Regions from separate parts of the Peribacillus sp. RS7 genome, predicted to be linked through region 3. Evidence: riboswitches for the same ligand, from Rfam matches in the RefSeq annotation. Region 3 holds a riboswitch; each other region holds the start of a gene.
What was found. A riboswitch is a leader RNA that binds a small molecule or an ion and turns the genes downstream of it on or off. The one in region 3 is predicted to bind S-adenosylmethionine.
Positions count from the first base shown of each region.

Region 1: linked by a shared signal. The riboswitch ahead of ACDZ29_RS21625 (Na+/H+ antiporter NhaC family protein) and the one ahead of ACDZ29_RS17565 (Fur-regulated basic protein FbpA) in region 3 are both predicted to bind S-adenosylmethionine.
Region 2: linked by a shared signal. The riboswitch ahead of ACDZ29_RS16295 (methionine biosynthesis PLP-dependent protein) and the one ahead of ACDZ29_RS17565 (Fur-regulated basic protein FbpA) in region 3 are both predicted to bind S-adenosylmethionine.

Region 1 covers NZ_CP168135.1:4,323,188-4,330,691, reverse strand. Annotated here, with positions in the region: gene ACDZ29_RS21640 (LysR family transcriptional regulator) at 1-26, opposite strand, end outside; gene ACDZ29_RS21635 (chromate transporter) at 271-900, shown strand; gene ACDZ29_RS21630 (chromate transporter) at 1,057-1,530, shown strand; gene ACDZ29_RS21625 (Na+/H+ antiporter NhaC family protein) at 1,730-3,046, opposite strand; SAM riboswitch class I at 3,220-3,328, opposite strand; gene ACDZ29_RS21620 (SOS response-associated peptidase) at 3,664-4,335, opposite strand; gene ACDZ29_RS21615 (hypothetical protein) at 4,396-4,551, opposite strand; gene hutG (formimidoylglutamase) at 4,845-5,801, opposite strand; gene ACDZ29_RS21605 (LysR family transcriptional regulator) at 5,926-6,828, shown strand; gene ACDZ29_RS21600 (hypothetical protein) at 7,053-7,504, opposite strand, start outside.
Region 2 covers NZ_CP168135.1:3,240,597-3,248,100, reverse strand. Annotated here, with positions in the region: gene fumC (class II fumarate hydratase) at 1-821, opposite strand, end outside; SAM riboswitch class I at 1,168-1,281, shown strand; gene ACDZ29_RS16295 (methionine biosynthesis PLP-dependent protein) at 1,367-2,479, shown strand; gene metC (cystathionine beta-lyase) at 2,476-3,657, shown strand; gene ACDZ29_RS16285 (type B 50S ribosomal protein L31) at 3,768-4,016, opposite strand; gene ACDZ29_RS16280 (ABC transporter ATP-binding protein) at 4,154-6,172, opposite strand; gene ACDZ29_RS16275 (ABC transporter ATP-binding protein) at 6,169-7,504, opposite strand, start outside.
Region 3 covers NZ_CP168135.1:3,490,053-3,497,556, reverse strand. Annotated here, with positions in the region: gene ACDZ29_RS17580 (GDSL-type esterase/lipase family protein) at 1-700, opposite strand, end outside; gene ACDZ29_RS17575 (GNAT family N-acetyltransferase) at 916-1,422, shown strand; gene ACDZ29_RS17570 (aspartyl-phosphate phosphatase Spo0E family protein) at 1,496-1,690, opposite strand; gene ACDZ29_RS17565 (Fur-regulated basic protein FbpA) at 1,951-2,163, opposite strand; SAM riboswitch class I at 2,317-2,421, opposite strand; TPP riboswitch at 2,581-2,685, shown strand; gene tenA (thiaminase II) at 2,783-3,472, shown strand; gene thiW (energy coupling factor transporter S component ThiW) at 3,488-4,009, shown strand; gene thiD (bifunctional hydroxymethylpyrimidine kinase/phosphomethylpyrimidine kinase) at 3,978-4,784, shown strand; gene thiM (hydroxyethylthiazole kinase) at 4,781-5,596, shown strand; gene thiE (thiamine phosphate synthase) at 5,577-6,209, shown strand; gene ACDZ29_RS17535 (MFS transporter) at 6,248-7,453, opposite strand.

The sequences.
Region 1 (7,504 bases), 830 kb from region 3:
AACATTCTTAGATTTTCTATTTTCAAGAAACCGACCTCCTTGTCTTTTAATGGTTTAATAAAATGATAGCATCATATAGCTAAATGGTGAAATAAGAAAACACCGCTATTTCCCCTGATTAGGTGGGCATTAATGAAATTCTATATAAAACGGATAAAGCTTCTGGGTATAACGTTTTGTTATACCCGATGATTTTGTTGCAATTTACCCAGTCCTTTTTCTTTGATATGTTAATGATAAGAATTAAACAGAGCAGCAAAGGAAGTGAGGATGTCAATGAAAGGACAATGGAAAACACTGTTCCAATTATTTTGGACCTTTTTTAAAATGGCACCTGTGACATTCGGAGGCGGGTTTGCGATGATCCCCTTAATCGAAAAAGAAGTAGTGGAGAAAAGAAAATGGCTGACAAACGAAGAAGTTACGGATGTTTTTGCTTTATCTCAATCCGTACCGGGAGCTGTCGCCATTAACTCCGCCACCTTTATCGGCCATCGAATTGCCGGAATGAAGGGCGCAATGGCAGCCATGATTGGTGTTTCATTACCTACATGTTTAATTGTTCTAATCCTCGGCATTTTGTATTTTTTCATTCACGATAATCCGAAGATAGAATCCGCATTCATATCGATTAGAGCTTCGATAGTGGCCATCATCGCTTATGCGGCTATCAAGATAGGAAAAACGGCTATTGTTGACAAATCAACTTTCTGTATTTTGATAGTTGGAATCCCAGTCCTTTTCTTCGTTCACCCTGTTTTGGTTATATTAGCAGGGGCTATAACAGGTATTGTGACCATCTCTATTAAGAGGAAATTAGGTTTCGATGTCAAGATGGACCGAAAAGAAAAGAAAATAGAAGAAAACGATTTCGAATACTTCATGGGTGCTGGCATATAGGTTCCATGAAAGATCACAGTTATTTTTCTGAAGGTTATAGGAATAAACGGTCTAACTAATTTTCAAGAAAGTGTGTGATGTATAATAATGGAATTGTGGGAGTTGTTTAGCACCTTCTTTATTATCGGCTTTGTATCGTTTGGAGGCGGATACGCCATGATTCCTGTAATAGAATCGGAAGTCTTACAGCATGGGTGGATGACGACGCAACAATTTACCGATGTAATCGCTATTTCCGGCATGTCTCCCGGGCCTATCACCACCAATAGTGCCATTCTCGTAGGCTATTCGACTGCTGGATTAGCAGGAGCCATATCATCCGTTCTCGGAATCTTGCTTCCAGCCATTATACTCGTAACCGTTATAGCCACCTTCTTCAGCAAATTGAATCATTATCCAGTTATTCAATCGATGTTTTATGGATTAAGACCCGTTGTCACTAGTTTAATCCTCTTTGCAGCTATCAGCTTTGCACTTTCCAATCATTTGATAGCCCTGAACTTTTCTTGGCATACGATAAGCTTATTACTCGTTTTTGGATTATCGTTATTTGCCCTATTGAAATTACGCTGGCACCCAGCCTATGTCATTATTCTTTCTGGTTTAGTTGGTGTTGTCCTCTATTCATAACGACTAGCTCACACAACCATTATGCGTTGGGTTAATCAATATGAATCGGAATTCTTAAACATTGATAACACTTAAACTGATGGAAGAGCGAGGTGACATCGCTCTTTTTAATTATTTTTTACCAATGTTTCCATACACCTTACAAAGTAAAACCCTGAATCTAATGATTCAAGGTTTATTTTCATGCTTATTCTCATTATTAAGAAGTACGTTTCTTCGTTTCATTATCTACCGGCTGAAATCGCGGATAACCAATCAAGATGGCTATGACTCCACAAAGGCCAATTAGTATTGGGTAATATGAATACGGCAAGATGCTTATCGGAGAAATATGTGCTACCCCAGCTGCAACAAGCAGTTGTGCCCCATATGGAATTAACCCCTGAATGCAGCATGCAAAAACATCAAGCAAGCTCGCCGATTTACGCAGATCAATCCCATACTTTTCAGCAATATTTTTGGCAAGTGGCCCGGCAATGATAATTGATATCGTGTTATTTGCCGTGGAAAGGTTCGTCAAACCAACAAGCCCGGCAATGCTGAATTCAGCCCCTTTTTTAGTTTTGCTGTTTCGGGTCACGAGGTGGAGAAGATAATCGATACCTCCATTATGCTTGATTACAGCTACCATGCCTGCGATTAAAATGGCCAGGAAAGAGATTTCATACATTCCCGCCATCCCTTCTCCGATTTTTTGAATGACACCCAACGGTTGATAACTTCCATCCGCCAAGCCGATAATTCCGGCAAATACGATTCCGATGGATAGGACCAGGAACACATTTACACCTGCCAATGCAGTGATCAATACACAAAGATATGGAAGGATCTTCACCCAATTATAAGAATGTTGAGCGATGGCAGCTTGTTCACCCATTGTTAAAACTCCAAGGATGACACATGTGATGATGGCCGCAGGTAAAACAATGAAAAAATTCACTTTGAACTTATCCTTCATTTTCGTTCCCTGCGTACGAACTGCAGCGATTGTCGTATCTGAAATGAAGGAAAGGTTATCCCCAAACATCGCACCACCAATAACGGCCGCCATTGAAAAAGCAAGCGAAATATCGGTTTGCTCACTAATTCCCACCCCAATAGGTGCTAGTGCTACAATCGTTCCCATGCTCGTCCCCATGGATAGAGAGATAAAGCAAGCGATGATGAAAATCCCTACCATTAATAGATTTTGCGGAAAAACCGCTAAGGCAAGATTCACCGTAGATTCAACTGCCCCCATGCCATTTGCAACTTCGGCAAAAGCGCCTGCCAAAAGGAAAATGATAACCATTAACATAATATTGGCGTCCCCGGCACCTTTACAGAAGATATCAACCTTATGATTGAGTGTCTCTTTCCGATTCATTGCCAATGCAGCTGCCGATGCAATTGAAATCGCTACAATCACCGGAAAAGAATAAAAATCTTTAGTAATGATTCCGGACCCTATAAATAAAATTAAAAAAACGACAAATGGGACCAATGCCCACGGATTCCCTTTATTGTTTGCACTCATGATGAACACCTCTTTTTATTTTTCCCATGACATGTGTCACAGCACTTATTCTTCTAACATTTTTCGTAAATAACACCTTCATGGAAGCTATAGCTAAAAATACTTTCAGCATAAAAAAGACCTCTTCCATTAAACACAACAAGAAGAGGTCTTTTAATTTATAAAAAACGCCCTCCTTATCTTTCAGGCAAAAATCAGCCTGCTGGATTTGGCACAGCACTCCTATTAAAGTCTGCTGCCGAGACATCTTCGGGCCAGTCCCTCCGTCTCTCTTGATAAGAAGATTTAAATTATATAATGATATTATCAAATGCACCGGTGTCCAAGAGAAAAGAAGCAGGCTGGTAAATTGCTATAACCGCTCCAAGTTTACCTCTGTCCACTCTCGGAAAGTGACATCGAAAGCCTTATTGAAAAGCAAATATAAGAGTACAGCATTTTATGTATTTTCGCAAGGTTTAGTTTAAAAGCATTTCAAGTGTGGACCTTAATATTATAAACGGACTTTTACATGTACAGTAAATAAGGTTTTTGGGTTAATTGTGATATTTGGATGAAATCTCGAATAATGTCATTTGTCGGGACGGAACTAAAATAAAAAGAGGTCTAAGGACCTCTTAGCAAATTTGTTGTATTAGGTTTGGTGAATTATTTTTAGTTGAATTCACATCAGTCGATACCTCAAATGCTTCCATTTGTTCAGAATCGAATGATTTTAAATACTGCTGCAGAAAGGCAGGATCATTAATGGATGGATTCAACCAATCTTTTTCATCTTCAGGTTTAAGGATGACAGGCATGCGGTCATGAATGCTGGTCATTAGCTCATTAGGAACGGTTGTTATAACTGAGCACGAATAGATGTTGATTCCTTCTGGAGATTTCCAGGATTCCCAGAGACCGGCCATTCCAAATGGCGCATGATTTTTAAGCTTTATTCGCATGGGTATTTTTCGCCCGGGTTCCTTCTTCCACTCATAAAATGAATCAGCGATTATCAAGCATCGTTTCTTCTTATACGCATTCTTGAAGCTTGCCTTCTCAGCAATGGTTTCCGCTCTGGCATTGATCATTTTGTAGCCCAGTTTTTCATCTTTTGCCCAGAAAGGAATGAGTCCCCACCGAAGATATCCAAGTCGATTCCTTGCCCCGTCATTAATGACGGATAGCACGGAGTGGGAAGGTGCAATATTGTAGCTGAATTGGTATTCTTCATCAAAAGGTCCTTGAATATTAAACCGTTCTTTTATTTCTTCAATGTCCGTGAAAAGCGTGAAACGTCCGCACATAATATCGCCTACCGTTTTAGGATTTATTACAGTGTAACAAATGGGACGGGCAGGTACAAATCAGCGTTCTAAAATCCTGATGTCGGTAAATGGTTGATTAAATAATTCGCTGGAAATCAAAAGTGTGCCCAGGACTTCCCTCTCATCTTCAGCTTTAATGATTTCTGACAAAATTAAGGTACTGCCATTCCTAACCGTTACATTATATTCATTCATAGGATCCCCCTCATTAGGCTAGATGGTTGTTATTATAAACCAAAAACCCACAAGTATCATTATTGACCTTTAGTAGAGTCGTAGTTAATCCACTAATGATGAGTCTATATAAAAGTTCACCGCTATTTACATATACATAAAAAAGACTGTCCATGAATGATCACAGACAGTCTGGTCAAAAGGTTTTTCACTTCAACAAATTTTTACTGATAATGATAATCGGATAGCAAAAAGGTCGATGAGGAATGCCTCTTGTTATTGCGTGGGAGATACCCATAATCCATGTCCATATATTATTTAAAATTCAGCAAAACCTCATTTATTAAATGTGCTGCCAATGTAACCGTTTTATTATTTTCGTCCAAAGAAGGATTCACTTCCGAGATATCAAAGGAGAGGATCTTTTCATTTGATACGACATGCCTAATAATCGCACGGACCAATTTCGGATTAAGTCCAAACGGAGAGGGTGCACTTACCCCAGGTGCGTAGGCTGAATCAATAACGTCCGTACATAATGTAAGAATAATGAAGTCATTTTTCTTAACGAATTCATTTATCCGCTGCTTGGTTTCATCCATTTCGTTCAATGACAAATCTTCTTCCAATATGTAATCGACCTTATTCCTCTCAGCAGTTTCAAACAGGGCCTTCGTATTTCCCTGTTTCTGAATTCCTACACATAAATATCCACACCTTTGATCCTCGTCCAAAATCTGCTTAAACATCGTTCCTGATGAACTTTCTTTTTCATAAGGCCTCATATCAAAGTGAGCATCAATATTAATGATTCCTAACCTAGCCTTTGGTCCAATGTATTTTCTAATCCCAAGATAATGGCCATAAAAGGTTTCATGTCCTCCGCCAAGTATGATAGGAATCGCTTTACTCTCCAATATTTTAGCAACAGCTGATCCCAGTTGAGTTTGGGCAGCCTCCATCTCTGGACCTTCACACGTTACATTTCCAGCATCTAACAGCTCGGTTTGGGAAGATAAATGACATGGTAATTTTGCCAAGGACTTCCTAATGTGATCAGGACCCTCTGCAGCACCAATCCTGCCTTTATTCCTTTTGACTCCTTCATCACATTTGAAGCCAATCATTCCAAAGGTTCTGGATGCTTCGGAAGAGATGGGTAATTCCGAAATCGGTGCCAAACGTACTCGTTGGTGGTATCTGAAGCTGTCCATGTCAGTATGGGAATCAACCCTTCCATTCCAATAATCCAAATTCGGTTTAATATACATAATTTTCTCCTTTATTTTAAAAATTCCAAAATATCTTTTTTAAAAATTATAAATGAGATAATATATAATTACCAATACTAAATTTTAATATATCTATAGTTTAAAGCTATAGAAAGGAGAATATATGGATTTGCGCCAACTTCGTTATTTCACTACCATTGTCCAAGAAAAGAATTACTCCCAAGCTGCTAAAATACTACATATATCTCAACCTTCCTTAAGCAATGCCATCATGAAATTGGAAAAAGAAGTTAGTTTGCAGCTTTTGGAACGTAATACAAGGGGGCTAGAGCTTACGGAAGAAGGGGAGATTTTTTATACGAGATCTGTTGACCTGTTAAGAAAATTCAATAATATGCAAGTGGAACTTGAGGAAATGAAGGATGTTGGAAGTGGAACAGTATCAATAGGTTCCATTGAATCATTCAAATTTTGGTTCCCGAAGTTAATCAGGAACTTTAAAGTCAATTATCCTAATATTCATATAAAAGTCAGGGAAATATTAGGGGAAGAGAAAGTTATCGATTCGTTAAATCGGTATAATGTTCATTTCACCATCACGAACCAGCCCATTAACAACGAGGAAATCGTGTCCACCCCCCTATATAATGAAAAATTCATGCTTTTGATCCATAAAGATGATGAGTTAAACAAAAAAGAGTCCATCACTTTCCAAGACCTTGCAAAGAAAGAATTGATCATCAGTACAACTGGATTTCAAACAAGAGATGATATCTTAAAAGCATTTAAGGATGAAAATGCAATTCCCAATATCTTATACGAAATAGAAAGGCTTGAAGCAGCTTGCAGTTTGGTGGAAGAAGGACTTGGGGTTACAATTTTACCGGAAAGCTATATAAAATCCGCTGCAACACGCAATACTGCAATTCGTGCAATAGATTCGAATTCATTGGAAAGGACTGTTTACCTGGCCTATTTGAAAGATCGATATCTGTCTCCTGCAGTATGTAAGTTGGTAGAGGAAATACATAGCTTTTTTAAGTGGGATGTTAGGAACGATGCCTAAATGCTGATTCTCTACTTTAAAGGAAAAGACACCATTGCTCATTGTGATTCACTTTATACAAAGAAAATACTTTAGACTTCCTGCCAATGAGCTAGGTTTCCCACTCATATTTGCAGGAGGTTCATGTGTTTTCACTATCCATCCGTATTGTTTTTCCTCACTAATAAATAACGTCCTAACGCTCACACTCCACGCATACTTGTTCAAGTATAGCATAGCGCTTTTTAGGAAGTTCTTATTCCCTCTGCTTCACATCGCAAGTTATAAAAATACTGGATAGTTTCCTTTTCATTTAGGATGGATTTTTTAAGTCCTTGTAACGTACGCATCCCAACTCTTCTATCTATCAGAGAAAGAATCTTTATAATCATATCATCTGATTTTAAGGAAATTTCTATTGGTAAATTAAAATATTCTTCAACCGCATAAAAAAAGTCATACTGTGCAAAAATCCCCTCTGCTTTAATCATTTCATGTGCTTGTATCCCTATCTCATAGTTCTGATTTCCATTATAGACATCGTATTCAATACTTTTGGCATTTCTTATTTCATTTTCTTTTCTGAACATTTCTCTATCAGATGTTATCGTACACATATTTAGGATTTCCTTTTTATCAACAGTAATAAAAGCTCGTCCTAATCGGTCGTGAGCCTTTCGATAATTCGTAACAGTAA
Region 2 (7,504 bases), 250 kb from region 3:
TAAACGATTTCGTTATGGCTTGTCAATGCATGGAACTTATTATCCGATGTGACGAAAGGATGTCCTGTATCCGCTGCAATTTGTTTTGCGGAAAGTCCCGGGAATTCTTTTTTTGTATTGATTCCTGTTCCTACAGCCGTTCCCCCTAGAGCCAGGTTCAATAATTTTTGGCTGCTTTCCTCAATCATCGCTAGATCTTTATCAAGCATCGCTTTCCAGCCAGAAATTTCTTGTCCTAATGTCAGTGGTGTTGCATCTTGAAGATGTGTCCGGCCAATCTTCACGACATCCCAAAACTCTTTTTCTTTTGAATCGAATGTATCACGAAGTTCTTTGATGGCAGGAACCAACTTTTCAGCGACCTCCATAAAGGCTGCAATGTGCATGGCGGTCGGGAAAGTATCATTGGAGCTTTGTGCCTTGTTTACATCATCATTCGGGTGAAGTGTTTCCGATTCACCATTTTCTTTTAACCATTCATTCCCTTTGTTAGCGACCACTTCATTCACGTTCATATTACTTTGCGTCCCGCTTCCCGTTTGCCAAACTACAAGCGGGAAGTGTTCATCAAGCGTACCTTCAAGGATTTCGCCGCAAATCTTAACGATGGCATTCTTTTTAACTTCCGAAAGATCACCGAGATCATAGTTCACCTTTGCCGCAGCTTGTTTAACGTATGCAAATGCACGAACCAATTCAATCGGCATTTTTTCATTACCAATTTTGAAATTGTTACGGCTTCTCTCGGTCTGTGCTCCCCAATATTTATCGGCAGGAACTTTCACTTCACCCATCGTATCTCGTTCGATTCTGTAATCCATGTGTTCTCCTCCTATGTTTGCACTATTCATCGAAGACCTTAAGTATATGAAATGAATAATGTCGTATTATTCTCTCTCCTTACATTGTACAAACTTTATTATTTTAAAGCAAAAATATCCGGCCAAGCCTCCCCTTTTTCTGAAAAATTCAATTAATTCAACAGGATCATTCAGGATTATCCTTGACCACATGAAAATTCCGGATATTCTTTTTTAGACACGTAAAGTGTTGACACCGCTAGGCTCCAATAGACCTAGTCATGAACATCGAAGCAAAATCCATCAAACTTGTTCTTGACAGTATTTTGTATTTATAGTAAATTCAAAAGAAATTGAATAATCTAAACTCTTATCGAGAGAGGTATAGGGAATGGCCCGATGACACCTCAGCAACCTTCATTTGTTTCAAACCAATGAAAAGGTGCTAATTCCACAAGTTTGTGAACTTGGAAGATAAGAAGAATGACTCGTCCCTACTTAATCAAAGTCTTCTTCTTAAAGAAGACTTTTTTTATTTTATATAACTCAAAGGAGCAGTGAAAACTATGTACAAAACTGAAACATATCTTGCTCAATTAGGAAATCGCAGCGAAACGGCGACAGGAACAGTCAATCCGCCAGTATACTTTTCAACTGCTTTTCGCCACGAAGGAATCGGTCAATCGACTGGATTCGATTACACAAGGACAGGTAATCCTACACGCCAACTATTGGAACGATCCATCGCCGATCTGGAAAAAGGCGACCAAGGATATGCCTGCAGTTCAGGAATGGCAGCCATTTCTACTATACTGGCCTTATTTAAATCAGGTGATGCATGGATTGTCAGCGAAGATCTTTATGGGGGTACATATCGTCTGTTAGAACAAGGTTTTAAGAAATGGGGGTTGCAGTGTGACTATGTGAACACTTGTTGTTTGGAGGATATCGAAAAAGCCATCACTCCTCACACGAAAGCCATCTTCATTGAAACTCCCACTAACCCTCTTATGCAGCAAACGGATATTAGCGCCGTTGCCGCATTGGCCAAACGATTTGATTTATTGTTAATCGTTGATAATACTTTTTACACGCCTCTTATTCAACAACCCATCCTGCTTGGAGCGGATATTGTGATTCACAGTGCTACCAAGTATCTCGGTGGTCATAATGATGTGCTCGCCGGACTGATCGTGGCCAGCGGCGCGGAATTATGTGATGCACTTGCCTTCCATCATAATGGTACTGGTGCTGTCTTGAGCCCCTTTGATTCTTGGCTGTTGATGCGCGGAATGAAAACCCTGGCATTGCGGATGGATCGTCATGAAAAGAATGCAAAGGTACTTGTAGATTACTTGTCGGAACATGATTGTGTTACGGACGTATTGTATCCCGGTAGGGGCGGCATGATTTCCTTCCGCATCATTGAAGAAGCGGCGGTCAACCCATTTTTACAATCACTCTCATTAATTTCGTTTGCAGAAAGCCTTGGAGGGGTCGAAAGCTTCATCACCTATCCTGCTACACAAACACATGCCGATATACCTCTTGAAGTCAGAACGGCCAATGGGGTTTGTAATCGCCTGCTTCGCTTCTCCGTCGGCATTGAGGACAGCGACGATTTGATTCAGGATTTACAGCAAGCATTCGCACACGTAAAAAGGGAGGCACTACGATGACCGATCATGATTTTAGCTTTGAAACCAAATTACTCCATAATCAACATAAATTCGATTCGGCAACAGGCGGTGTGAGCGTCCCCATTCAGCACGCTTCCACTTTCCATCAATCCGATATCGATCAATTCGGTAAATATGATTACAGCAGAAGCGGGAACCCAACTCGCGAAGCGCTGGAAGATATCATTGCCGAACTTGAGGAAGGTACACACGGTTTTGCCTTTTCATCAGGAATGGCAGCCATTTCAACAGCTTTCCTACTGTTGTCTGCCGGAGACCATATCGTCATTTCCGAAGATGTGTATGGCGGAACGTTCAGGATGGTCACAAGTGTTTTGACACGTTTCAATATTGAGCATACTTTCGTTGACATGACGGACCTTGAAAGCGTCAAAGCGGCCATTAAGCCAAATACGAGTGCCATATACATCGAAACGCCTTCAAATCCATTACTTAAAGTGACCGATATTAAAGCCGTATGTGATATCGCAAAAACAGCCGGGGCCTTAAGTTTTGTTGATAATACATTCTTGACGCCAGCATTACAGAAACCACTGAATCTGGGCGCTGATGTTGTCCTTCATAGCGCGACGAAGTTTTTATCCGGACATAGTGATGTGGTAGCTGGACTTGCTGTAGTGAAAGATCCTGAATTGGCAGTAAGACTCGGTTCCCTCCAAAACTCCTTTGGAGCGGTTCTTGGTGTCCAGGACGCCTGGCTAGTAATGAGAGGTCTGAAGACCTTGTCCGTTAGAATGGAGCACTCCCAAAAAGGGGCAGAAAAGATTGCCGCCTACTTAAAGAAGCAGCCCTTGGTTAAAAAAGTGTATTATCCCGGCCTAGCAGATCATCCACAGCACGCCATCCAGGAAGGCCAGTCACTTGGAGCCGGGGCGGTCCTATCATTTGAATTGGAAAGCGAAGAAGTCTTCCGCTCTTTCGTGAACTCTGTCGAGCTTCCTGTTTTTGCCGTAAGCCTTGGAGCTGTCGAATCGATATTATCCTACCCGGCCAAAATGTCCCACGCTGCCATGCCTGCTGATGAAAGGGAAAAGCGGGGCATCACGAACAGCTTGCTTCGTCTCTCTGTCGGACTTGAAAATCCGGACGATTTAATCAAGGACTTCGATGCGGCCCTTGTAAATATTGCAAAAGGCGAAGCAATTGCTGCGAAATGAAAAAAGGATGGGTGCCCCATATTTATGGGCACCCTTTTTGTTTGCATCATTTTAATTCTTGTTAAACCCATCCATAAAAAAAGGCCAACGATTTCCCGACGGCCTTACTCTCATTTCTTCATATTATATTTATCCAGGAAGCGATCCACTCGTCCGCCTTTTTCAGCAAACTTCTGCTTTCCAGTATAAAAAGGGTGCGTATCTGAACTGATCTCCACTTTTAATAATGGATACGTTTGGCCGTCTTCCCATTCGATCGTTTCATTGGATGTTTTCGTGGAACCTGTCAAGAATTTATAACCGCTGTTGGTATCCATGAATACTACTTGTGGATAATCGGGATGAATTTCTTGTTTCACTATTATCACCTCATCGTTAGTATAGGTATATGTTAAGCGTAATGATTACTATTATCAAGCATTGTGCTTGAAGGTGCCAATAACGGCACCTTCATTAATAGTTTAATCTTGATTATCCTTACTTATTCAATTGTATTTCAACCGGCCATCCCTTTATGCGGCCCAGCCTGCAGCTCATACATTTGATAGTACTTCCCTTTTAGTTCCATTAATTCTTCATGTGTACCTTGCTCAGCAATCCGACCTTTATCCAGTACCAGAATTTGGTCGGCATTTTTAATCGTGGAGAGTCTATGTGCAATGATGAAGGTCGTTCTCCCTTTTTTCAGCACTTCCATTCCCTTCTGGATAATTGCCTCGGTTTCTGTGTCGATGCTTGCCGTCGCTTCATCCAAAATCAATATCGCCGGATTGAATGCAAGAGCACGTGCAAAAGAGATTAGCTGCCGCTGTCCAGAAGACAACGTTCCTCCTTTTTCAATCACAGGTTCATCTAGCCCTAAAGGAAGATGCTTCAGCACTTTGTCGCCCCCTACATCCCTTAATGATTTTTCAACCATTTCCCTTGTGATGCCTTTATGATTCAGACTGATATTGGAAGCGATGGTGCCAGTAAATAAATAGGGATCCTGGAGGACGATTCCCATATGCTCCCTAAGCGTTTGATGGGGAATATCCAAAATATTTCTTCCGTCAATTTTGATTTGCCCTTCACTACTGTCATAAAAACGGAACAATAAATTCATTATGGAACTTTTTCCTGATCCAGTATGGCCAACTAAAGCGATCGTTTCCCCTTGCTTAGCTGAGAAGGAAATGTCCCTTAACACATATTCATTATCCTTATAGCCAAAAGAAACATTTTCGAATTGCACGTTTCCTTTGTATCTGGATATGTTTTCATCACTGACTGCCAATCCCTGCTCATCCAATAAACTGAATGCCCGCTCCCCTGCAACAAGTGCCTGTTCTAGGTTAGCGAACTGATTGACGATTCCGTGAAGCGGATGAAGCAGGCGGCTGATCAAATCAACAATTGCATACATCATCCCTAAAGAAATGGCTGAACTCGCTGTAAGGGAAATCCCCCCGAAATACCAGACGAATGCCACTAGCGCCAGAACTTTAATGACACCAATTAAGTTTCCACCCGTCAACGAATTCAAATGGAGCATTTTATTTTGATAGGAATAGTGCTCCTGGTTCAAATTTTCAAAAGATTGCTTCGTCTCCTTTTCACGTCCAAATGCCTGAATGATGCTCATTCCAGAAATGGATTCATTGATCATCCCATTAATATCGCTGACCCGTTCCCGAATGATGTGATTATATTTTGAGGCGAATTTACGGTATACCGTCGTCCAGATAACGATGATCGGAATGAGTAAAAGGCCAATGGTACCGACACGTGCATCCAGAATGTACAAAGCAATCAGAACGCCGAAGATATTAATCGTGCTCGAGAAGAAGTTGGCGAGCACCGTTACATATAATTCCCGGATCGCTTCCGTATCATTAGTTACCCTGGCTACCACTTTTCCCGCTGGCATATTATCGAAATAACGTATCGGTAAACGGGAAATATGCGTAAAAATTTCATTTCGCATCTTTTGAATGATTCGGTTTGCCGCTTTCTGCAAATAAAAACTCTGCCCATATTGAAAAATGGAGGAAATGATGACAAGGCCAAAATAAAAAGCCACAAGCTTAAAGATCCGCGGAATTTCCGGTTGATAAAACCGCATCACTTCCTGACTCGTCAATTTAACCGCTTGCACCCGTTGCTCTTCCCCGTCTTTCTTGATGATCAACGATTGGTTCTCCAAGCTTCTTCGGCCATCCATAGGCACGGCTTCATCTACGAAGACAAATTGATTGCCAACCTGCAAAACGCGGACTTCCCTGCCTTTCTTCTCACCTTCATTAAAGTAATCGGCCCGTTTATACCAATTTTCATCATACTTAACAGCATCTTTTCCTTTAACCGTTTCATACCAGGAGGATTCGATCCCAAGGATATGTGAATCGATGATTTTCTTGGCAACGAATGGACCCGTCAAATCGGCGGCTACCGAAAGTGCCAGCATGATCAGGGCGCCAATGATTAATTTTTTATATAGTGCAGCATAATTAAAAAGTTTCTTTACGACCTTCATGCCTTCACCTCCGTCCCTTGGTCAACCTGCTGTCGATCGTATTGCTCCCTATACCAGCCATTATTCTGCAGTAAATCTCCGTGAGTCCCCTCTTCGATGATCTCTCCACTGTCCAACACGATAATCCTATCCGCGTGCTGAACGGCTGATAAGCGATGTGTTGTGATGATGGTCGTTTTCCCTGCCCGTTCATTTTGAATGTTTTCGATGATGGTCGTTTCCGTTTTCGCATCTACAGCGGATAAGGAATCATCCAATATAAGGATTTCTGGATTTTTGATCAGTGCCCTGGCAATCGAGATCCTCTGCTTTTGCCCTCCAGATAGAGCGACACCTTTCTCACCGACGAGTGTCTCAAGACGGTTGGGCAGCATCATTAAGTCCTTCTCAAAATCCGCAAGCCGGATAGCTTCAGCCAGTTCATCTTCAGTTGCATCCATTTTACCGAATAAGATATTTTCCCTAACAGACTTCGAGAATAAAAAATGGTCCTGTGGAACGTAACCGATCCAGTTACGAATATCTTCCAGATCCAGTTGCTCCAACGGAATTCCTGCAAAAGCAATTTCTCCTGTTCCTAAAGGATATTCCCGTAGCAATTGCTTCACGAATGTCGTTTTTCCACTTCCTGTTTTCCCGACGATACCCAATGTTTGACCACGCTCAAGCTGTACGGAAATATTGGATAGATTGACTACTGAAGAGGAAGGGTATGTAAAAAACACTTGATTGAATTCGATATTTTCCGGATTAGGAATACTCTCCAAACCCAATGGGTTCTTCACATCCGCTTCATATGAAAGGGTATCTTGAACACGATCCAGCGAAGCATTTCCCCTTTGCATGACATTGATCAGTTCACCCACCGCGATCATCGGCCAAATTAACATGCCTAGGTAAACATTGAACGAAACCAGTCCGCCAAGAGTTATGGCCTGTTGAAAAACAAGATAAGCCCCATAGCCCAAACCGATTAAATAACTGATTCCGATGATAATGCTGATCGTTGGATCAAAGAGGGCGTCGATTCTTGCCACGGCGAGATTTTTGCGATATACATCCTCCGTCATATCATCAAATCGTTTTTCATCCTCCCGTTCCTGGACATAAGCCCGGATGACACGGATACCTGAAATGGATTCCAGGACCTTGTCATTTAAAGTACCAAAGGCAGCTTGTGCATCAGTAAAACGTTTGTAAATTTTTTTCACGTAGATTTGCATCATCACTGCCATGATCGGAAGTGGAAGCACCGCCGCAATCGTCAACTGCCAGCTGATGGTGGCTCCCATCATGACCACAACTGTAATGGTGAACAGCACCGCATCAACG
Region 3 (7,504 bases):
ATTTGAAATCATAACTTTCCAGAACCCGATTCGTAATGAGTTGATACCCTTTTTCATTCGGATGTATCTTATCACTGAAATACTCTGTTTTCTTTTTATTTTCAAAAAGATCATTTGTAGGAATGAATACCATCCTATCATCCTTTTCCGCTATTCCCTTTATTGCTTGGTTATAATCTAGAATGTGTTTTTCAAGTTTTTCATTGTCTTTAATTGGGTTATATAGCCCTACTACCAGTATATCCGCTTTATCGTTTGCCTTTATCAGTGTTGATATAATCTTATCCAGATGGTTGATATACTCCCGTTTACCATCATCGATTTTTCGGTCACTTATTTTCTCCAAGTTCCCGCCGTTACTATTGATCAAGTCATTCGTTCCAATATAAACGATGAAAGTATCGGCTTTATCAAGTTTCGTTTTAATGCGGTAATCGTCAAGCTGCTTCATTACCCCATCCGTTTCCTGACCTTTTATACCGTAATTCCAAAAACTCACTTTTTGTTCCGATTCCGGATTATTCAATTCATCCTCCAGACCGTCTATATATCCTTCCCCGTCCTTATCCCCTTTTCCATAGGTTAACGAATCTCCAAAAGCCATCACCCTTTGTACATCTTTCGCTTCCGAGGCTTGAAATTTATATGCAGCGAAACAAATTATTAGTACAATAATTAATAAACCTGCTATTTTTTTCATTTGCTTCTCCTTTTGTCTATTTACAATGAAGTATTTAATCTTTTAAATACCCAAAAATCTGTAGTCCTAACATATAAAATGAATTGTCAGATAAAGAGAAAAGAGTGTATGATAGTATAAAACTTTCAATGGATTGGGTTTCATTCACCGTCCCTTAATAAAAAAGCGGCGATACCCTTTATTCTGGAGATAGAAAATAGATAGGAGTTTAAATCATGGAAGAGCACATAGAGTTTAGAGAGGCAGAACTATCGGACTTACCCAGGATCGTTGAAATATATAATTCGACAATTGCTTCAAGAATGGTCACGGCAGATACGGAACCTGTATCCGTACAATCGAGGGTTAAATGGTTTGAGGAACATGATTCAGAAAGTCGACCGCTATTTATCATTACTATAGAAGGGGACACTGCTGGATGGATGAGCTTTCAATCGTTCTATGGGAGGCCGGCCTATAATTCCACGGCTGAAATCAGCATTTATATTGATGATTATTTCCGGGGAAAAGGAATCGGACAAATTTCGATTCAAAAGGCAATTGAAGTGAGCCCAAAATTAGGGGTGAAGACTCTATTAGGTTTCATTTTTGCCCACAATGCCCCAAGCCTGAAGCTCTTTTCCAAATTCGGGTTTGAAAAATGGGCACATTTACCTCAAGTTGCCGAGCTGGATGGCATTGAACGGGATTTGATCATTCTTGGTAAACGTGTCGATATTTAAATATATTTATTTAAAAGCTATTGCCTTGTGTAGTAGCTTTTTTCTCTGATTAAACGAGGACGAAATGGTGAATTTAAAAATACCTATATACTTTCTGGAGGGAAAAATATTCAGATTCTCTTTTATTTGTCAACGCATTTAACAGCGCATCCAATTCTTGACTTGCTTGAACAGTTAGAAGACTTGTAAAACCATAAATTGCTGCCAATTTGATCATTTCCTCTCTCTTTTCTTCTACTTTTTCTATAGTTACCTTCCGGCAAATCATATAAACACCTCCTAATTTTTCAATATTTTTACACTTTCATCATAATGAAACTCGTAGTTAAAATCAACTATTTTACAGAAATTAAATGTGTTATTTCATAGGTTAAATGTGACAAAAAGCCTATTTCAGTCTCTAATTATGTATATTTTGTGACATCCACTATATAAACTTAAATAAAAAAAGCATCCACAAGTGTGATACATTGCGAATGCTTACTTCATATCCCTATCCCAAGAACCCAAAATATAGTCTATCGCTTACTATGTCATCCATTCCGAAGGAGACTCGTTATTAGGTCTATTTATAACAATCTTATATTCATCTTCAAGTACTTTTAACGGGGCATCGTAAAGGTGCCTTTCATCAGAGGTTTTGTATACTCCATTGGCCAATAACTCTTCAATAAGCTTTGCCTTCCTCTGTTCAATCCTCTTAAATAATTCCGCCATGTAAATGGCTCCTTTCCTAGTCATCATAGAGCCTGCTTCTAGTTGAGCTAAACTGTATTAACTGGTTTGATTTTCACCAAATTATATATACCTTTTTTATTATGTCACTAAACGTTATTCCGCAAAAATAAAAGCCTCTTCTAATTCAAGAAGAGGCTGACAGTGTCCGTACGGCTCTTCTTATCTTCCAAGCATATGCTTGTTGGATTTAGCACAGTTCCCAAAATGGGTCTGCTGCCGAGGTTTCTTTGGGCCAAGTCCCTCCACCTCTCTGGATAAGAATTCAATATATAATTGATGTAGACATGATTTTATCTCAATAATCATCAAATGTCAATTACCTGGATCTCCCTTTTTTCCCGTGCCATAAAGGATTACCTCTTTCAAATACGGGTTGCATTTTCTTGTCTTTCTGATATGATGTCAGTAATTACATACAATTCACACCACTAGGGGAGTCTTTTTTAAGACTGAGATGGAATTAGTTCCGGACCCTTTGAACCTGAACCGGCTCATACCGGCGGAGGGAAGTGGATGATATCGTCCATTTACAGACTTTATCCATCTACCCCGTTCCGTATTCAGGAGCGGGTTTTTTTTATTGGGTGTAAACAGGGGGATCCATTTTAAAGGAGGATGAACAATGGAGAATACTAAATTAGAAACATTCAGTGATAGACTTCATGGACGGGCAAAAGAGATTTGGAAAAGGAACCATTCACATCCCTTTGTCCAGGCAATTGGAAACGGCACACTTCCTGAAAAGAAATTTGCCTATTACCTGAAGCAGGACTATATCTATCTCATGGATTATTCCAAGCTCTTTGCTTTAGGTGTCATCAAAGCTCATAATATCGAAACCATGGCAAAGTTTGCGAGTATTTTAAATGAAACCCTTCAAGTTGAAATGAATATCCATCGGCATTATGCTGCGGAATTCGGAATCAGCTCCAAGGAATTGGAAGATACAGAACCCACACCAACCACTCTAGCCTATACGGGTTACATGCTAAATGCAGCTCAGCACGGCACTTTGGCAGACCTGATAGCATGTCTCCTGCCATGTGCTTGGGATTATTATGAGATCGGTTTGCTATTGAAAGAACAAAATGGTGATGCATTGGAAAACAATCGCTACTCTGATTGGATAAGGTCATATTCATCTCCTGAATTCGGTGAAGCACACAAGTGGCTGATTGCTTTGTTGGAAGAATTAACAGAAGGCATGCCCGAAAAGGAACTACTTAGATTAGAAAAGCACTTTTTGGTGACTTCCCGATATGAATATTTATTCTGGGATATGGTTCAAAATGAGCAGAATTGGCCACTGTAGGTCGTTGATATGATGATGAATCCAATCAAGAAATTGACATTGACCGCCATGATTACGGCTATAACGACTTTAACCAGTTCATTTATTTTCATCCCTGCCGGATTTGCGAAAGTCTTTCCTATTCAACATCTGGCAAATGTCCTGACAGCCGTATTATTGGGACCTGCTTATGCGGTAACACAAGCTTTTTTAGTTTCCATCATTAGAAACATGTCTGGTACCGGTTCAATTTTCGCCTTTCCTGGCAGCATGATCGGTGCACTTTTGGCTGCCGTCGTATATCGAAAAACACAAAGCTTAAAATTCGCTTGTTTAGGGGAAGTGATCGGGACCGGGATTTTCGGGTCCCTAGCCTGTTATCCACTTGCAATCCTCCTATTGGGAGAAAAAGCTGCTCTTTTTGGTTTTTTACCAGCTTTTATGCTTAGTTCATTCGCAGGTGCGATTTTAGCTTTCATATTACTTAAAATACTTCTAAAAAATAATTATATGAAGGGGTTTTTTTATGAAAACAGCATTAACCATCGCAGGCTCTGATTCAGGGGGCGGTGCTGGAATACAAGCGGATTTAAAAACATTTTCTGCACATGGGGTCTTTGGAATGTCAGCAATCACAGCCGTAACCGCACAAAATACAATGGAAGTGCGTTCAATTCAGGCCATCGATACAGCTATCATTTCTGATCAAATTGCAGCCATCTTTGAAGATATTCGTGTCAATGCAGTAAAAATAGGTATGCTTGGATCTAAAGAAATAGTGGAAACAGTTGCTGCGTCCCTTAAAACATTCTTACCTGACATCGTTATCCTTGATCCTGTCATGATTTCCAAAAGCGGCCACCATTTGCTGGACGAAAAAGCCGTCTCTGCCTTAAAAACGGAATTGCTTCCGCTTGCAACACTTGCAACCCCAAATGTACCAGAAGCGGAAGTTCTTACTGGCTTGTCGATTCGAACGAAACAAGATTTTTACAGGGCATGCATATCCATACAAGAACTGGGCCCTAAAGCCGTTTTACTTAAAGGGGGCCATGCAGCGGGAAATCCAAATGATCTCTTTTATGATGGGACTGACTTCCACTGGATAAAGGGAGAACGCATTCATACAAAAAACACACATGGTACAGGCTGTACCCTGTCATCCGCCATTACATCCAACCTGGCAAATGGACTGACATTGCTGGAGTCGATCGAACAGGCCAAGACCTATATTTCTGAAGCCATTCGTAATAGCTTTTCAATCGGTAAGGGTCATGGACCTGTCCATCATTTTCATTCATTTTCAAAAAAAGAACGGAGTGAATTAATATGAAGGTTTCTGCAGCCGATTTATTCGTGAAGGTAAGAGAAAGAAAACCACTCGTTCACCAAATCACCAACTTTGTTACGGTCAACGACTGTGCAAATGCCACCCTTGCCATCGGTGGTTCGCCTGTTATGACATCGAGCCCAAGAGAAGTGGCGGATATGGTCAAATTAGCCGATGCATTGGTCCTTAATTTCGGTACGATTGATGATAAAGCTTTGGAAGCAATGGAGATTGCCGGTAAGACGGCAAATGCCCTGGATATCCCGGTCATTTTGGACCCGGTGGGAGTAGGTGCCACCGCCTATCGGACAGAGCAAGTCACAGAACTCCTACGTAAGGTTAATTTCCAAATCATTCGCGGAAATGCGAGTGAGATCCATCGATTGATGGGTGGGGATATCGTTACACGGGGGGTGGATTCGGGGGAACTTGCTATTAGCAATGCTGAGCTGGCTGCACAAGCGGCAAATAAATTGAATAGTGTCGTCGTAGTCAGCGGAGCGAAGGATGCTGTTAGTGATGGAAAACATACGTCCATAATCGACAACGGGAACCTCCTTTTAACAAATGTTACAGGTACCGGATGCATGGCCACTGCTCTTATCGGTACCTTTTCCGGAGTCACGGACGATTTCTATGCTGCTGCAGTTGCCGGTATCTCTACCATGAGCATTTCAGGGGAACTGGCTGCTGCAAAACTTCAAGAAGATGAAGGAACAGGCACGTTTCGTGTGAGATTAATCGATGCCATATCAAGAATGAATAAGGAAACCTGGATGCATGAGGTGAAAATAAATGAAGAAATCCAAAATTGATTTAAGTTTATACTTAGTTACGGAAGAGTCCATAGCAATAGAAGTTTTGACCAAAATCATTACAGAATCGGTTTCAGGAGGAGTCTCGATCGTACAACTTAGAGAAAAAAACAATTCCTCCCTTTCCTTTTATAAAAAAGCTTCTGCATTAAAACAGTTATTGAACGAGCTGTCCATTCCCCTTATCATTAACGACCGGGTAGATATAGCACTTGCTGTTGCAGCTGACGGAATTCATATTGGGCAAGATGACCTTCCACTGCCTGTCATCAAACAAATGGTTCCTGACGATATGATTATCGGGGTATCAGTCTCCACTCTTGAAGAAGCAATCGAAGCCGAACGAAATGGAGCAGATTATATCGGAGTCGGTTCCGTTTTCCCTACGAAGACCAAACAAGATGCAACGCTAATGGCAATTGAAGATCTGGAGGAAATTTGCCGCAGCGTTTCGATTCCAGCCGTTGCCATCGGGGGTATAACTGCCGATAACATATCCTCTCTTTCTGATAGCGGGCTATCCGGTACGGCAGTCGTTTCAGCCATCATGAATGCTGATAGTCCGAAGACTGCCTCCGAATTCCTCTTAAAAATAATAAAAGAATTTAAATGACGAAATGAGGGGACTGAATTCAGTCCCCTCCCTTTTGTTTATGTCAAAACGGTATTCTTAGTTTCCTTCCCAAAAGCTACAGCAACGGCCCCCACTAGAATAGCAATTGTAAATATGGTGAAAATCGTTGAAATCGGAGTATCGGCAGCAACTAAATACCCTACAAGCAATGGACCCAGGACACCGCCAATCCTGCCGATGCCAGCAGCTAAACCAGCACCTGTGCCACGAACTGCAGTTGGATACTGCTCAGGTGTATACGCATAAAGCGCACCCCATGCCCCTAGGTTGAAGAAAGATAGGAACATTCCAGAAACTATCAGTGGTGCCAACCCCTCTGCCGATCCAAAGAAAAAGGCACTGATGGCCGTTCCGATTAAGTATGTGATCAAAACGAACTTACGTCCCATCTTCTCTATCAGCCATGCAGCTGAAAAATAGCCTGGAAGCTGTGCAAGTGTCATGATCAAAACATATTCAAAACTTTGAATCATACTGAATCCTTTTAGGACCATCACACTTGGCAGCCATAAAAACATCCCATAATAAGAAAAGACCACGGAAAACCACAGAATCCACAGCACAAGGGTCTGGCGGGAGTATTCCTTTTTCCAGACACTTTTCATATTGCTTAATACAGATGGTCTCTGCTTTTTTTCAAGTTCCGTATACTTCGGTGAATCCGGCAGTTTCAAGCGCAGATACAGTGCATATAAAGCGGGAACGGCGCTCAATAACAATGCAACCCGCCAACCATAAGCAGGAATGATGAAATAGGAAATGAGTGCTGCCAATATCCAGCCAACCGCCCAAAAACTTTCAAGAAGAACGACCACCCTTCCCCTTTTACTAGCTTCAACACTTTCAGAGACCAATGTCGAGGCAACAGGAAGTTCTCCTCCGAGTCCCATTCCAATCAAAAATCGCAATATCAAGAACAAGCTGAGTGTACTGACTGCTGCAGACACGCCACTTGCAATTGAAAACAATAATAAAGTAATGATAAAGACATTCTTCCGTCCGACCTTGTCAGCCATTGCACCAAAGAAAACGGCTCCAACAGCCATCCCTATAGAGTTTATGCTCCCAATCCAGCCAACCTGTTCACTGGTTAAGTTCCATTCTTGTTTCAAAGCAACAATAATGAAAGAAAGCATACCGACATCAAGTGCATCGAACATCCATCCAAGACCCGCAACACCAAGTAATCTACGCTGCGATATCGTTTTCGCATTATTTCCCATATATTCCTCCTGATGAACTTTAGACCTTCTAGTTATTTTATCCTTATTCAT